DNA from 2 places in the Arthrobacter sp. AK01 genome. Region 1 is predicted to be linked to the other one. Evidence: riboswitches for the same ligand, from Rfam matches in the RefSeq annotation. Region 1 holds a riboswitch; the other holds the start of a gene.
The links. Region 1 has a riboswitch for S-adenosylmethionine ahead of LN996_RS14320 (homoserine O-acetyltransferase). Riboswitches for the same ligand answer to the same signal wherever they lie in the genome.
Positions count from the first base shown of each region.

Region 1 (7,276 bases):
CATCAAAGACTGTTCCGTGTGGTCCGGTCTGACCATGAAAGATGTGAAGCTGGGCCTGCACGTGGCTGACGACCTGTCTCCCGGCAGCCTCGCGTCGGTGTCCTTTGACGGTCTCGGTTTTTACCTGGCCGCAGAGGAGGCGGAGGCCCTCTCGAGCGGTAGCGATTCTTCGCCTGCCGGGGAGTCCGGGCTCCCCCGCGTCGACCTCATTCAGTGTTACGACGAATACGTCATGGGCTACTCGCAGTCCCGGCATTACCTGGGCGGGACTGCTCCATATTTCCCCGAGGACAACGGACCCCTGCACGTGGTCCTGCTGAACGGCAGACTGGCCGGTTGGTGGCGTCATGGCTTCTCCGGCGGGGCTTGTGAGTTGGACGTGCGCATGAACCGGCCGGCAACGCCGGAGCAGCAGGCCGCACTTGAGGCCGAGGCGGAGCGCTATGGCCGGTTCCTGGGAATGGACACCAAGCTGGTGTGACGTCGCCGAGTCGATTTCAGCAGCAGGGCTAAGCTGGGAGAAGACCTAGGAGGCCTGCACTGTGAACAATCTGATCTTCTGGATCATCGTCTGCTCGTGGCTGATCCCACTCGGGATCCGTATGTACAACCGCTCCCGGGCGCGCCGGATCCAGCATGGCGACTTCCGCGGCCCCGGGTACCCGCAGCAGAACCTGCCGGGTCCGGGCTATCCCCCACAGAACTTCCCGCAACAGAACTACCCCGGCTACCCATCCGAGCCGGCCGTCGTCCGCCCCGCGGATGCGCCACCGCAGGCCGGGCCGCCGTCGAGCCCTTCATCCCCTGCGCCGTTCCCGGCATCCAGCGGCTCCGAGCCGCAGGGCTACCGGGCACGGAAGCTGTCAGAACTGGACGCGAAGTTCAGCAACGGCGAGATCGCCATGGAGGACTACATGAAGCAGCGCGCCGACATCATGAACGGCTAAGCCGTTTGATGCGTCCGGAGGCTTAGGCGAAGAACGCCTGGCGAAGTTGGCTTGAAAGCTGCCCGATTTCGGTGAGGAACCCGTCGTGGCCAATGGGTGCCTCAATGACCTGTACCGGCACGTCGGCCGGGAGCGCAGCAGCCAATTCACGCGATTGCGCCGGGAAGTAGAGCCTGTCGCTGTCTACTGCCGCTACGAAAAACTCAGCTGTGGTCCGCGACAACGACGCTTCCAGCGAGCCGCGGCCACGCGTGACGTCATGGGACATCAGGGCCTCGGTGATGGCGATATAGCTGTTGGCATCAAAACGGCGCACCAGCTTTGTCCCTTGGTGGTCCAAATAGCTTTCCACCTGGTAGCGGCCACGCTCCCCCAACACCGCGGCAGCAAGCGGTGTCTCCTGGTGCTGGGCTTGCCGGCCAAAGCGGAAATCCAGCTCCAGTGCCGAGCGGTAGGTGATGTGGGCGATGCGCCGGGCCAGCGCCAGACCGTGCTCGGGCGCAGAGCCGCCGTAGTAGTCGCCGTTGTTGAAGTTCGGGTCCTGCCTGATCGCCAAAGTCTGGGCTTGCGCAAAGGCAATCTGCTCGGCCGTGCTGTAGGCGCCCACCGAGATGACGGCGCAGCGTTTGACGCGGTCCGGGAATGTCACGGCCCACTCGAGTGCCCGGGCGCCGCCCATCGAACCGCCCAACACAGCATGCCAGGCATCGATACCCAGGGCATCAGCCAGTCGCGCTTCGGCCTCCGTGCTGTCGCGCAGGGTGATCAAGGGGAAACGTGAGCCCCAGGGCTTGCCGTCCGGCGCTTCCGACGATGGTCCGGTACTCCCATAGCAGCCACCCACGATGTTGATGGAGATGACGAAGAACTTGTTGGTGTCGATGGTGGCACCAGGCCCCACCAGCTGCTCCCACCAGCCTTCTTCGTCAGTGGCTCCACGGGCGACATGCGTGCTGCCCGTGAGCGCATGCTCGATGAGCACGGCGTTGGACGCGTCCGCGTTCAACCGGCCCCAGGTTTCATACGCCAGGACAACGTCCGGAAGGAGTCCGCCGGCTTCAAGTTCCAGCGGTCCGATCCCGGCATACTTGACGGTTCCGTCTTCTTCTCCGGATTTTGGAAGGGCTGTAGCAGTAATGGTCATTCCTTTGACACCTATCCTCGCGCTTGCCCGTCGCCTTGCGTGCGAACAGGCCAGGTCTTCACCCGGGGCACCCCACCGCGGAGGAGGGTTGCCGGCCAGCAAGCCGGGGCTGTGTGCTGGCACTCATGACCTAATACGAAGAGTCTAGGAAATGCAGGGCGGTTCTGGCGAAGAATGTGACAACAGTGTGACGGTTTGGGCCAGCTTCATTCACGAAGAAGCACCCGGAAGTGCCGCCCGGCGAATAATCGTCGGCGCGGGCGGCGTTCCCGGCGGAGGTGATGAGCTCGGGCGTCAGGCGCCCTTGGCAGCCCTGAATCCGGCTTCGAGGTCGGCGATGATGTCATCGACGTGCTCAATGCCTACGGACAAGCGGACCAGGCCGGGATTGACGCCGGCAGCGACCTGCTGTTCCACCGTCAGCTGGCTGTGAGTGGTGGACGCCGGGTGGATGACCAGGGAACGGACGTCGCCAATGTTGGCGACATGGGAGTGCAGTTCCAATCCGTCCACGAAGCGCTTGCCGGCGTCCACGCCGCCCTTGATGTTGAAGGCAACAATTGCGCCGGTGCCCTTGGGGCCATACTTTCGGCCGCGGTCGTACCACGGGCTGGACGGCAGGCCCGCATAGGCCACCGATTCGACGTCGTCGTGGCTTTCAAGCCACTGGGCAACCTTGGTGGCGTTCGCTACGTGGCGTTCCACGCGCAGGCTCAACGTCTCCAGGCCCTGGGCAATGAGGAAGGCATTGAACGGGGACACAGCCGAGCCAAGGTCGCGAAGCAACTGGACGCGGGCCTTCAGGATGTAGGAAAGGTTGGCACCCAGCGCGCCGTCCTTGCCCAAGTCCCGGGCGTAGACGAGTCCGTTGTAGCTCGGGTCCGGCGTGTTGAAGCCAGGGAAACGCTCCGGGTCCTTGCCGAAGTCGAAGTTGCCGGAGTCCACGATCACTCCGGCGATTGCGGAGCCATGGCCACCCAGGTACTTGGTTGCGGAATGGACCACGATGTCCGCGCCCCACTCGATGGGTCGGATGAGGTACGGCGTGGACAGGGTGTTGTCGACGATCAGGGGCACACCGGCCTCATGTGCCGTACGGGCGATGCCTTCGATATCCAGCACATCCTGGCGGGGGTTGGAAACCACTTCGCCGAAGAACAGCTTGGTGTTCGGCTGGACAGCGTCACGCCATTGGTCCAGGTTGTCAGGATCCTCGACGAACGTGACCGAGATGCCAAACTTCTTCAGCGTGTGCGCCAGCAGGTTGTAGGTACCGCCATACAGGCTGGGGCTCGCTACGATGTGGTCCCCGGCCTCGGCGATATTCAGGATGGCGAATGTCTCGGCAGCCTGGCCGGAGCTGAGCAAGAGTGCACCCAGTCCGCCTTCAAGGCTCGCAACCCGCTGCTCCACGGCATCCTGCGTCGGGTTGCCGATCCGGGTATAGATGGGTGCGAGTTCGGCCAGGGCAAAGCGGTTGGCAGCACTTTCGGCGCTGGGGAACACGAAGGACGTGGTCTGGTAGATCGGCAGCGACCGCGCGCCTGTGGCGGAGTCGGGCTCCTGGCCTGCGTGGATCTGGCGGGTTTCGAAAGACCATCCTTGGGACATGGAGTTCTCCTCTTCATAACGCATGGGTTTGGCGGGAATGTGGTGCGGTGTGAGCTGGGGCCAGTCTAGGAACTGTCCGGAGGCTAGGACAGCTTTGTGACGCCGGTGGAATCTTTCGGTCTTTTCGCGTCCCTCCATGACGCCCACCGTCACGGTTTATACACATCCCACCTTAGTTAGGCTTGACTTAGCTGAGACCCCGATCACAAAGTGCCAAGATGAAGCCATGCGCATGGATCACGTCTCTTACGCCTGTGAACGAGATGGCCTTTTGGCCACTACCGAACGAATTTCCGCGGCATTGGGAGTGGACGCTGTCCGGGGCGGAGTGCACCCGCGCTTCGGTACCCGGAACATGATCATTCCCCTTGCGGATAACAAGTACCTTGAAGTGGTGGAGGTCCTGGACCACCCTGCTTCAGACAAAGCACCATTTGGCCAAGCAGTTCGTGCACGCTCAGCTGCCGGAGGAGGGTGGATGGGCTGGTGCGTCGCTGTTGAGGACCTCGCCCCGTTCGAAGACCGGCTTGGCCGCTCCGCTGTTCCGGGCAACCGCAAGTTCCCGGACGGTCGCGAACTGGTGTGGCAGCAAATCGGAATCCTCGGCTTGATCGCCGATCCCCAGGTCCCGTACCTGCTCAAGTGGGAGGGCGACCCGGCACTGCACCCGTCCAGGATTTACGAGAGCGACGTCAAGATGTCCAGCCTCACCATTGCAGGCTCGGCCGAACGCGTCACCGAGTGGTTGGGCGAGCCGGTGGAAAAGCCGCTTGAGGACGTTGCGGTCCAGTGGATGGCCCCGCACGGGACCCCCGGCATCCTGGCCGTCACCTTCGAAACCGCCTCCGGGGCCGTCACCATCTGACAGCCCCCTCCATCCGGGCCAGTCCCGGGACCGGTCAACCATGTCCGGTAAAACTTCGGCCGCCATCAGCGGGTGCCAATGACGTCACCCACTGATGGCGGCCGGATAATTTTAAGGCCCTATCCCAAGCCAACCGCCTTACCGAACAGGCTGAAGCCAACAAACGCCACGATATCGAGCAAGGCGTGGGCAATCACCAACGGCATCACCCGCTTGGTTTTGGTGTAGATCCACGCGAACACCAGCCCCATGACCACATTGCCGATGAACGGCCCGAAGCCCTGGTACAGGTGGTAGCTGCCCCGCAGGACGGCACTGACAACGATGGCTACCGGCATGCTCCAGCCGAACTTGCCGAAGCGGTCCATGAGGTAACCCACCACGATCACTTCTTCGACGACTGCGTGCCGGATGGCCGAGAGGACCAGCACCGGCACGGTCCACCAGTAGGCGTCCAGCCCGCTGGGCACGATGGCCGTGGTGATTCCGAGGGCCCGCCCGGCCGCGTAAAGACCCAGCGATGGAATACCGATAGCCGCCGCCAGTCCCAAACCCTGAAGCAGGTCTTTCCCGGGGCGGGCAAAATTGAAGCCAAGCCGGGCGAAGGCCGAACCGCTCTCACCATCCCGGTTCGCCTGGATATGCATGGACAGGAAATAGAACACCAGGGCCACCGGCACCAGGGCGAAGATGATGTCCAGCAGTTGGTACGTAAGGTCGAAGTACTCCCGGGTGCTTTGGGACCTGTTCAGGGTTGAGGTGGCGTCGGCCAACGGTGCCCGCGTCATCTTGTCCAGTAATTGCACCACGGAGTAGACGGCCGACTGGCCCAGGGAAAGGCCCAGCACAATAAGTACTTCGGCGCGCAGTCGGCGGCGGGAAGCAAGGAACATGTACCTATCTTGCCCGCAGTTCCTGCCACTTTGCCGGGAACCACGCACCTATGCTTGGTGGGATGGGCGCCCCAGCGAGAATCTTCATGATCCGGCACGGACAGTCGGCCGCGAATGCCGACACGACCATCTACAACCGTGTGCCGGATTATCGGATCCCCCTGACTGAGATGGGGGTGGAGCAGGCCCGGATTGCCGGCGAAGCACTTCGCCGGAAACTCGATGGCGAGCAGGTCTGCGTCTACGTATCGCCGTATTTGCGGGCCTACCAAACCCTGGAAGCGATGAAACTTGGACCTCTGATCGAGCGCGTGATCGAGGAACCCCGGCTGCGGGAACAGGACTGGGCCAACTTCCAAATTGCCGGGGAAATCGAAGATCAAAAGGAGCTGCGCAACCTGTACGGCCATTTCTTCTACCGGTTCCGCGAGGGTGAGTCCGGCTCTGACGTGTACGACCGCGTGTCATCGTTCATGGAGACGCTCTACCGCCACTGGCAAAAGCCCAGCTATGCCCCGAACGCACTCCTGGTGACGCACGGACTGACCATGCGCCTGTTTTGCATGCGCTGGTTCCACTGGACAGTTGAGTACTTCGAGTCGCTCAACAACCCGGACAACGCCGAGCTGCGCACACTGATCAAGAACGACGACGGGCAGTACAGTTTGGATTTGCCGTTCAGCCAGTGGGTGCCCAGGGATGTTGACGACTCAGTGCTTCACGCACCGAAGATGCGGTTCTAGCAGGTACCCTAGCTGGCGGCCGCGACGATGACTTCGGTGCCCTTGGCTTCGAAGGCGGCTTTGTCCTCGGCGCTGATGCCGGAATCGGTGATGAGGTGCCTGAAGTCGTAGCCGGCCATGGCGGCGAAGGAACGGCGGCCTACCTTGGAAGAGTCCGCCACAACATAGGATTCAGTGGCCCGGCGTGCCATCACCGTGTTGACCATGGCTTCGCCTTCGTCGGTGATGGTGGGGCCGAGGTCCGGGTCCACGCCGTTGACGCCAATGAACGCGATGTCCAAAGCAACTTTCTGCATGATGACATCGGTGTAGGGGCCCACGAGTTCGTAGGAGCGCGGGTTCAGGATGCCGCCGGTGACCATGATCTTGATGTTGGGACGCACTGCCAGCTGCGAGGCAATGTTGATGGCATTGGTCACCACGGTCAGGGTGGGCGTGTGGGACGGAGCGTTGAGGTCCTCACGGGTGGAAAGGAGCTGAGCCAACGCTGTGTTGGTGGTTCCACCGCTGAGCCCAATCACAGCACCGGGCCGGATCAAGGCAGACGCTGCCAGGGCGATTTCCTGTTTGGCCACAGCGTGATCGTCACGGTTGTACCGGCCCGGAAGGTCGTAGGCCACTGATCCAGTGGTGGCGCCACCCCGGGTCCGGCTGAGCAACCGCTGCTTGGCGAGGCTATCCAGGTCTCGTCGTGCCGTGGCTGGTGACACGCCAAGACGCGTCACGATGTCCTCGACTTCCACATGGCCGGACTCGGCCAGGAGATCGAGGATGGCGGTCAGCCGATCGGTGCGGGTCATGACGAGCCTTTCGCGGGTTCCTGCTATTTCGCTTTGGCGAACAGCGTCAGCATACGTGCGGACTCCAGCACCAGGGCTTCCCGGCCGGCCTTGATGTACTTCCGGGAATCTACCACTGCAGGGTTGGCATCGAGGTACTCACGGACGGCGCGGGTGAAGAACCCGTTCAAATGTGTGGATACGTTGATTTTAGTCATACCCGCGCCGATAGCGGCTACGAGTACCTCGTCTGTGACGCCTGAGGAGCCGTGAAGGACCAGCGGTTTTCCGACG
Region 1 covers NZ_JAJOHP010000038.1:15,831-23,106, reverse strand. The annotation lists gene LN996_RS14330 (winged helix DNA-binding domain-containing protein) at 1-481, shown strand, start outside; gene LN996_RS14325 (DUF2076 domain-containing protein) at 543-947, shown strand; gene LN996_RS14320 (homoserine O-acetyltransferase) at 970-2,091, opposite strand; SAM riboswitch class IV at 2,106-2,222, opposite strand; gene LN996_RS14315 (bifunctional o-acetylhomoserine/o-acetylserine sulfhydrylase) at 2,386-3,726, opposite strand; gene LN996_RS14310 (VOC family protein) at 3,929-4,567, shown strand; gene LN996_RS14305 (CPBP family intramembrane glutamic endopeptidase) at 4,687-5,460, opposite strand; gene LN996_RS14300 (histidine phosphatase family protein) at 5,523-6,203, shown strand; gene LN996_RS14295 (DeoR/GlpR family DNA-binding transcription regulator) at 6,212-7,003, opposite strand; gene LN996_RS14290 (class II fructose-bisphosphate aldolase) at 7,027-7,276, opposite strand, start outside.

Region 2 (7,276 bases), on a different contig from region 1:
ACACCGGCACCATGGCCGCAGTGGTCCTCGGTGGCGCATCCACCGTGGGCGGCGTCGGCCTCGGCTACAAGTTCGGCATCTCCGGCATGTGGCTGGTTGTGGCAATCGGCTCGGGCGTGCTGCTGCTCAGCCTCCTGTTCGCAGGCACCATCCAGCGCCTGAAGATCTACACGGTCTCCCAGATGCTGAGCCTTCGCTACGGCAGCAAGGCCACGCAGACCTCCGGAATCGTGATGCTGGCGTACACGCTGATGCTGTGTGCCACGTCCACCGGCGCTTACGCCACCATCTTCGTGGTCCTCTTCGATTGGGAACGCTGGCTGGCCATCGCAGTTGGCGGCGCGATCGTGCTCGTCTACTCGACCATCGGCGGTATGTGGTCCATCACCCTGGCCGACCAGGTCCAGTTCATCATCAAGACCGTAGGCATCTTCTTCCTGATGCTCCCGTTCGTCATGAACGCAGCCGGCGGCATGGACGGCATCCGTGAGCGCCTCGACGCAAGCTTCTTCCAGATCGACGGCATTGGTGTCCAGACGATCATCACCTACTTCGTGGTGTACACGCTCGGCCTCCTGATCGGCCAGGACATCTGGCAGCGCGTCTTCACCGCCAAGACCCCCACCGTCGCACGCTGGGGCGGCGCCACCGCAGGTGTCTACTGCATCCTTTACGGCATCGCCGGGGCCCTGATCGGCCTGGCTGCCCGCGTAGCGCTCCCGGACATCGACGTCGCCAACCTCGGCAAGGACGTGGTTTACGCAGAGGTAGCAACGCACATCCTGCCTGTCGGCATCGGCGGCCTGGTCATGGCCGCAGCTGTTGCAGCAATGATGTCCACCGCATCCGGAGCCCTGATTGCCGCGGCAACGGTGGCACGTGCAGACGTCGTCCCGTTCGTGGCCAGCTGGTTCGGCAAGACCATCAACACTGATGACACGGAGAACCCCGAGCACGACGTCAAGGCCAACCGCTACTGGGTACTTGGCCTCGGTATCGTAGCCGTGCTGATTTCCATGGCTGCGCAGGACGTGGTTGTCGCCCTCACCATCGCCTACGACATCCTGGTAGGTGGCCTCCTGGTGGCAATCCTGGGCGGCCTGGTGTGGAAGCGCGGCACGGGCATCGCCGCCGCGTGGTCCATGGCAGTGGGCTCGGTGCTGACGCTTGTCCTGCTGATCTTCTTCGCCGTTGGAGTCATTCCCAGCGCTGACGGCGTCTACGCCAACGAGCCGATCTACTTCGGCCTCGCGGCTTCCTTCATCGCCTACGTAGTGATCTCGCTGCTCACCCCGCCCACGGATCCCGCGGTCCGCGAAGCATGGGACAAGCGCGTCGCAGGTGCTGTCTCGGAAGAGCTGCCGCCGGAGGCCCACCCGGTCAGCAGCCACAAGTAAAAGTGCACGGCAAGTAACAGAGCAACGTTCGACGGCGGCGCCACCCCTTTTCGGGGAGGCGTCGCCGTTGTTTCGTCCCCTGGAAGAACGCCCGGTGGGGTAGGGTTGTCCCAGCTTCAAGAGATGTGGTGCCAAGCTCCGACTGGCCACACACCAACCCCATGTTCACGGGTGGTTCGGATGAGGAAGCGGCCCGTCCCGGACCAGAGACAACCGAGCGGGCAAGAGCACTCCACTGAGGAGCAGTCCCTTGCCGTACCAAGGCGATACCACCCAGGCATCCACGCCGGCCGCAAGTGCGCCGGCCACAGGAACCCCTGCCAAAACCGCAGCCCGCACGGTCACGGTGATTCCCGCCGTCGACCTTTTCCTGGGCACGGTGACCATCATCTCCAACGCCGGTACGGCGCGGTTTGGGCATCCCGAACCGCACTTGATCACCCGGGCCCTGACGCAGGCTGTCCGGCCGACGCAATGGTGTGCGGCCTCAAGGACCCTGACGGTGACCGTTGCTGCCGCCGGAAAGCGCGAGGGCGTGCAGCGGCACTTCCCTCTCTGCCCGTGGGAGCAGGCCTAGTTCCCTTCGTCCTCCTCGCGGAAGTCCTCGGTTTCATCGATCGGGACGACGCGTTCGTCGTCCTCCGGGGCGTCCACCTCTTCCACCCAGGCTTCGTCCACTTCCTGATCCTCGGCGTAGTCATAGGCTGGGTCCGACTCGATGGTCGCCCGCGGGTGGCTGGCGTGTGATTCGGTGGTGTCCATAATGCAACCTCCGTCTCGTGGGCCGGTCAAAGCCCGGTAACCGGAAAACGGGGAGCTCCCCGCTCCTGTCCTTCCATCTGAGCACCGCCTCAGTCGAGGGTCAAGGGTGCCCGGAATTACGGTGCGCCGAACATTCCAGTTGAGGAATACCAGCCAAAAATCCCCGCCAATAAGCGGTAGTGTGGGGCGTGCAATGGGGCCGAAACCACCCCACCCAGCACAGGAGAGAAAGTGCAACAGCACCAGGAATCCCCCGGTTCGTCGAGCCCGGCTCCGGACCCCGCCACCGAAAACACGGCCCCCGAAACAACGGCCGTCGCCAGCGTAGCCTCGAAAAATGATGCATCCCCGTCGTCCTCGGACATCCGCCGCTGGCGTCAGTATCTGGCCGATGAGCGCGCCGAGGCTGCCGTCTATCGCGAACTCGCCCAGAGGCGCGACGGCGAAGAACGCCAAATCCTCCTGGCCCTGGCCGAAGCCGAAGGGCGTCACGAGGCCCACTGGCTCAAGCTCCTGGGCGAGCACGCCGGAATGCCCAAGGCCGCCTCAACCCGCAGCCAGTTCCTGGGCTTCCTGGCCCGCAACTTCGGGTCGGTCTTTGTACTGGCCCTGGCCCAACGAGCCGAAGGCCGCTCCCCCTACGGCACCGAACCGGCGGCAACAGCAGCCATGGTGGCCGATGAGCAGATCCACGAAGAAGTGGTCCGGGGCCTGGCCACGCGTGGACGCAACAGGCTCTCCGGCACTTTCCGCGCTGCTGTCTTCGGCGCAAACGATGGCTTGGTCAGCAACCTTTCGCTGGTCATGGGCATGGCCGCAACCGGCGTGCCCAGCCCTGTCGTGCTGATGAGCGGCGTCGCAGGCCTGTTGGCCGGGGCGTTGTCCATGGGCGCCGGCGAGTACGTTTCCGTGCGCTCCCAGCGGGAATTGCTTAACGCCACGTTGCCCACTCAGGCCACGCTCACAGCAGCACCTTCGTTGGACATCGAGCACAACGAGCTGGTTCTTGTGTACTTGGCTCGGGGCATGACCCACGAAGCCGCCGAACACCGCGCCGCCGAACGCATGGGCGTCTTCAGCTGCGACTGCGACCCCAGCCTCTCCCTGCAGCCAGAGAAGCCGGCCACCGATGAGCACGAATCCGTCGGTTCGGCGTGGGGCGCCGCGTTGTCCAGCTTCTGCTTCTTCGCCTCGGGCGCCATCGTGCCCATCCTGCCGTTCATTTTCGGCATGACGGGTGTGGCTGCTTTGCTGGTAGCCGGCGTGCTGGTGGGCATCGCGCTCCTGGCGACCGGCGCCGTCGTGGGCTTGCTGTCCGGAACGTCGCCGCTGAGCCGCGGGTTGCGGCAACTCGCCATTGGTCTTGGAGCAGCGGCTGCCACCTATGGGCTGGGCCTGGTGTTCGGCGCAACGATCGTCTAAGTTTGGACGCCTCCCTCCGCAGCCCGTAATGTTGGTTCGTCCTCCGCGCTGCCCCGCGTGACCAGGGCGTGAGGAATGGAGAACCGTGGACTCGGAGCGGGAAACGCGTGCGCCAAAGCACCGACGTGCGGCAACTGCCTGGCGGGTCCTTCGCGGCCTCGTCATGGCCGGCATCGCCGCAGTGGTGGCCGTCCTGGTGAGCGGATTCCTGCACGGAGACCCCCGCATCACCGCACTTTTCCCCGGGGTCAGCGTCCCCGGCGCCCCGCAAAGCGGACAAAGCCAAACAAAACCTGCCCGTGCCGCCGACGCCCCGCCGCCGGGCGTTGACGAGGCGGACGCCCCTCTCGCCTCACCGCCGGCGCCCGGGACAGCGAACGATTCGTTCAAGTTCCTGGCCACCAACGACGACGGCACTCCCGTTGGCTATTCACCGTGCCGGCCGCTGCACTACGTAGTGAACAACGCCTCCGCGCCGGAAGGCTCCGATGCGTTGCTGGAGGCTGCGATCGCCAAGGTATCCGCCGCTTCGGGAATCCAGTTCGTCAACGACGGCAGCACCGATGAGTTGCCCGTGGACCGCCGCGAACCATACCAGCCCGCCAAATACGGCGATCGATGGGCTCCCCTGCTGATCTCATGGACCACGCCGGAGGCAGCGCCGGCCTTGGCAGACAAAGTCATCGGGACCGGCGGCAGCACCATGTACTCGCTCAACAACGGACCCAAAAGCTACATCACCGGCAGCCTCGAGTTGGACACTCCGCAGGTAGCCGAACTACTGGCCAACCCCGAAGGGGCCGACTACGTCCTGGCGGTCATGCAACACGAACTGGGACATGTGATGGGCTTGGACCACGTGGATGATCCGGTCCAGCTCATGTACCCGGAAATCGGTGCCCCGGACGGCCTCGCTGCCGGCGACCTGAACGGCCTGCACCTCCTGGCATCAGCGCCCTGCCGCAAGGACATCTAGCAGCCGACCACTTCCGGCATGGACTCCCGTGGCGTCCGGACTTATGCTGGCGACTACGGCCGACGGCGGCGCCCCACCTCCCGTCCGCGGCCTCCACGTCAGGGGGTTCCATGGAACCTTACGGGTCGCCCCAGTGGCCGGACCCCGATCCCCCAGCGCCGCGTCCACCGATCAAGCACAGCAGCATCGCCGCCATCCTGTTCCTGTTCGGCGTCCTCGGCCTTGTCTGCGCGGGCGCGTATTTCAGCGGCGACCTGCAGCGGTTCCTCTACGGATCATCCGCCACGCAGAGCCAGGCTCCACGCCCCGGTTTAGTACCGTTCGGACAACGCCAGGACCCGTTGCCCGGGCTGGAAGAAGCCGACGCGCCGCTTGGAACTCCGGCGCCAATAAACCGGACCAGTACCTCCTACAAGTTCCTTGCCGTCAAAGAAGACGGAACCCCCCTGGCCTACTCGCCGTGCAGGCCCATCCATTACGTGGTGAACGCGGACCAGGCGGATCCTTCCTGGCAGCCCCTGGTGGAAGAAGCCGTCCGGCAAGCCAGCGTGGCCACTGGATTGAAGTTCATCTACGACGGTCCGAGTTCCGAGGTCCCTTCCACCAACAGGACCGGATACCAGCCGGCCCGGTACGGGGACCGATGGGCTCCCGTCCTGATCGCCTGGACCACTCCGGAGCAGGTGCCACGCCTGACAGGCCAGACTGTGGGTCTGGGCGGAAGCTCATCGATTGGCCTGAGCAACGGCTATAAGGCCTACGTCACAGGCACCGTGTCCCTGGACGCGCCCCAGTTCGCCGGCATTGTGGACACTTCCGAGGGCAAGGAGATCGGCATCGCGGTGATCATGCATGAGCTGGGACACCTGCTGGGCCTGGACCACGTGGACGATCCCCGGCAGCTCATGTTTGACCAGGCTTCGTGGGTCCGGCAATACGCTGCCGGCGACCGGACGGGCCTGGCCCAACTCGGCCAAGGTCCGTGCAGCAAGGACTTCTAGCCGCGCCGTGCTCCTTGGCCGGAAACTACTGCGAGTGCCTCCTCCACGCTATCGACCAGGAAGATCCTGTGCTCCATGGGCTTCCCCGCGGCGAGGCCCTGCAACATCGGCCATGCCGGGAGTGTCCGTTCCCAATGGTCGCGTCCCACCAGCACCATGGGAGTGATGGTCTCCGGCGCTCCGTAGTAGTTTTCGCAGGCGTCCTGGAAGATTTCCTGCACCGTTCCTGCGGCCCCCGGAAGGAAGATGGTCCCACCATTGCAAAGCTCCAACAGGATGGCTTCCCGGAGGGCGTTGGCGAAGTACTTGGCGATGTGGGTGGCAAACAGGTTCGGAGGCTCATGGCCGTAGAACCACGTGGGTATTCCAAGCGTCGGGGTGCCTTCCGGATGACGTTCGACGACGACGGCTGCTTGCCGTGCCCAAGCCGTCACCGAGGGCCTGAACCCCGGTACCTCGGCGAGGGTTCCCAGCGCGGCTGTTGTGTCGACGTCGGGCAGCCCACTCAAGTAGGCGCCCAGGTTGGCCGCTTCCATGGCTCCGGGTCCACCTCCGGTGGCGACAGCGAAACCGGCCTGGGCGAGCAGGCGGCCCAGCCTCGCGGCGTCGGCGAATTCGCTGGTGCCACGCTGGGCGGCGTGTCCACCCATGACTCCCACGATTTTGCTCCCGGCGAGCGCCCCATGATCCAGCAACTCATCCAGGGCGTCGCCGATCGCGTGGTCATGAAGGGCCGCGGCAAGGGTGGCGTCGAGGCTCGCCCGCTGTCCGGGAAGGATGCTCCATTGGTAGACCTGCGCGTCGAGGGTGGCTTCGTATTCTGTGGAGGAGATGTCCTGGTAGAGCTCCGCGGCGCTGTAGAGGCTGCCCCGGTAGGGGTCGAACGGAACGCCCTGCAGTTTGGGAAAGATGAGTGCCCCGCGGCGTCGGAGGCTCTCTTCCACGCCGTCGTCGAACGTGCATCCCAGGAAGATCGCCCCTTGGGGGTTGAGGGCCTTGAGGTCCCGGGCGTGGCCTCGAAGGTCCAGCGACTGCGCGTGCCAACCACTCATGGACCCCGCACCGGCACTCACCAGACGTTCGAAGTGGACAACGCTTTGGATGTCGAGAGTTCGCGGACTCGGGTTCAAGGGTGCGCTGCGGTTCATGGCTTCAGCGTAGTATCGCTGCGCCATGACGCCGGCGTTTGCGCACCCGGCCGCTGAGCGGTGCATCATGAAGGATGAAGAGTTCAGAAGTTGCCCGTCCGCGTATCGGCGTTCCGGTTCGCCTCAGCAGTTCGGACGCTCCGGACGCCCGTGTGGGTGAGGCCAACCGACTGTTCACCTTCATCGTGGACCTGCTGCGTGAGGCCGGTGCGCGGCCCGTGCTGCTGACCCCGGTGTCGGCTGACAGCGCCGGGAGGCTGGCCACTGAAATGCAGGAGCTCGACGGCGTGCTGCTGCCGGGCGGCGGCGACATCAATCCGCGCCTCTATGGCCAGGATCCGCAGGACTCCCTGTACGACGTCAACGCTGAGCAGGACCATCTGGACATGGATGTTGCCCGCGCAACCATCGACGCCGGACTTCCGCTGCTGGGCATCTGCCGCGGCCACCAACTGCTGAATGTGCTTTATGGTGGGACGCTGATTCAGGACATGGCACCCACTGCTGTGACCCACAACGGCTTGGATCCACACGACACCACGGCCAGCGAATGGGCATGGCACGATGTGC
Region 2 covers NZ_JAJOHP010000059.1:12,284-19,559, forward strand. The annotation lists gene LN996_RS18070 (sodium:solute symporter) at 1-1,397, shown strand, start outside; SAM riboswitch class IV at 1,512-1,631, shown strand; gene LN996_RS18075 (hypothetical protein) at 1,648-1,974, shown strand; gene LN996_RS18080 (hypothetical protein) at 1,971-2,159, opposite strand; gene LN996_RS18085 (VIT1/CCC1 transporter family protein) at 2,391-3,581, shown strand; gene LN996_RS18090 (matrixin family metalloprotease) at 3,667-4,557, shown strand; gene LN996_RS18095 (matrixin family metalloprotease) at 4,668-5,558, shown strand; gene LN996_RS18100 (LOG family protein) at 5,555-6,706, opposite strand; gene LN996_RS18105 (gamma-glutamyl-gamma-aminobutyrate hydrolase family protein) at 6,781-7,276, shown strand, end outside.
Region 2: another riboswitch for S-adenosylmethionine. It lies ahead of LN996_RS18075 (hypothetical protein); the one in region 1 lies ahead of LN996_RS14320 (homoserine O-acetyltransferase).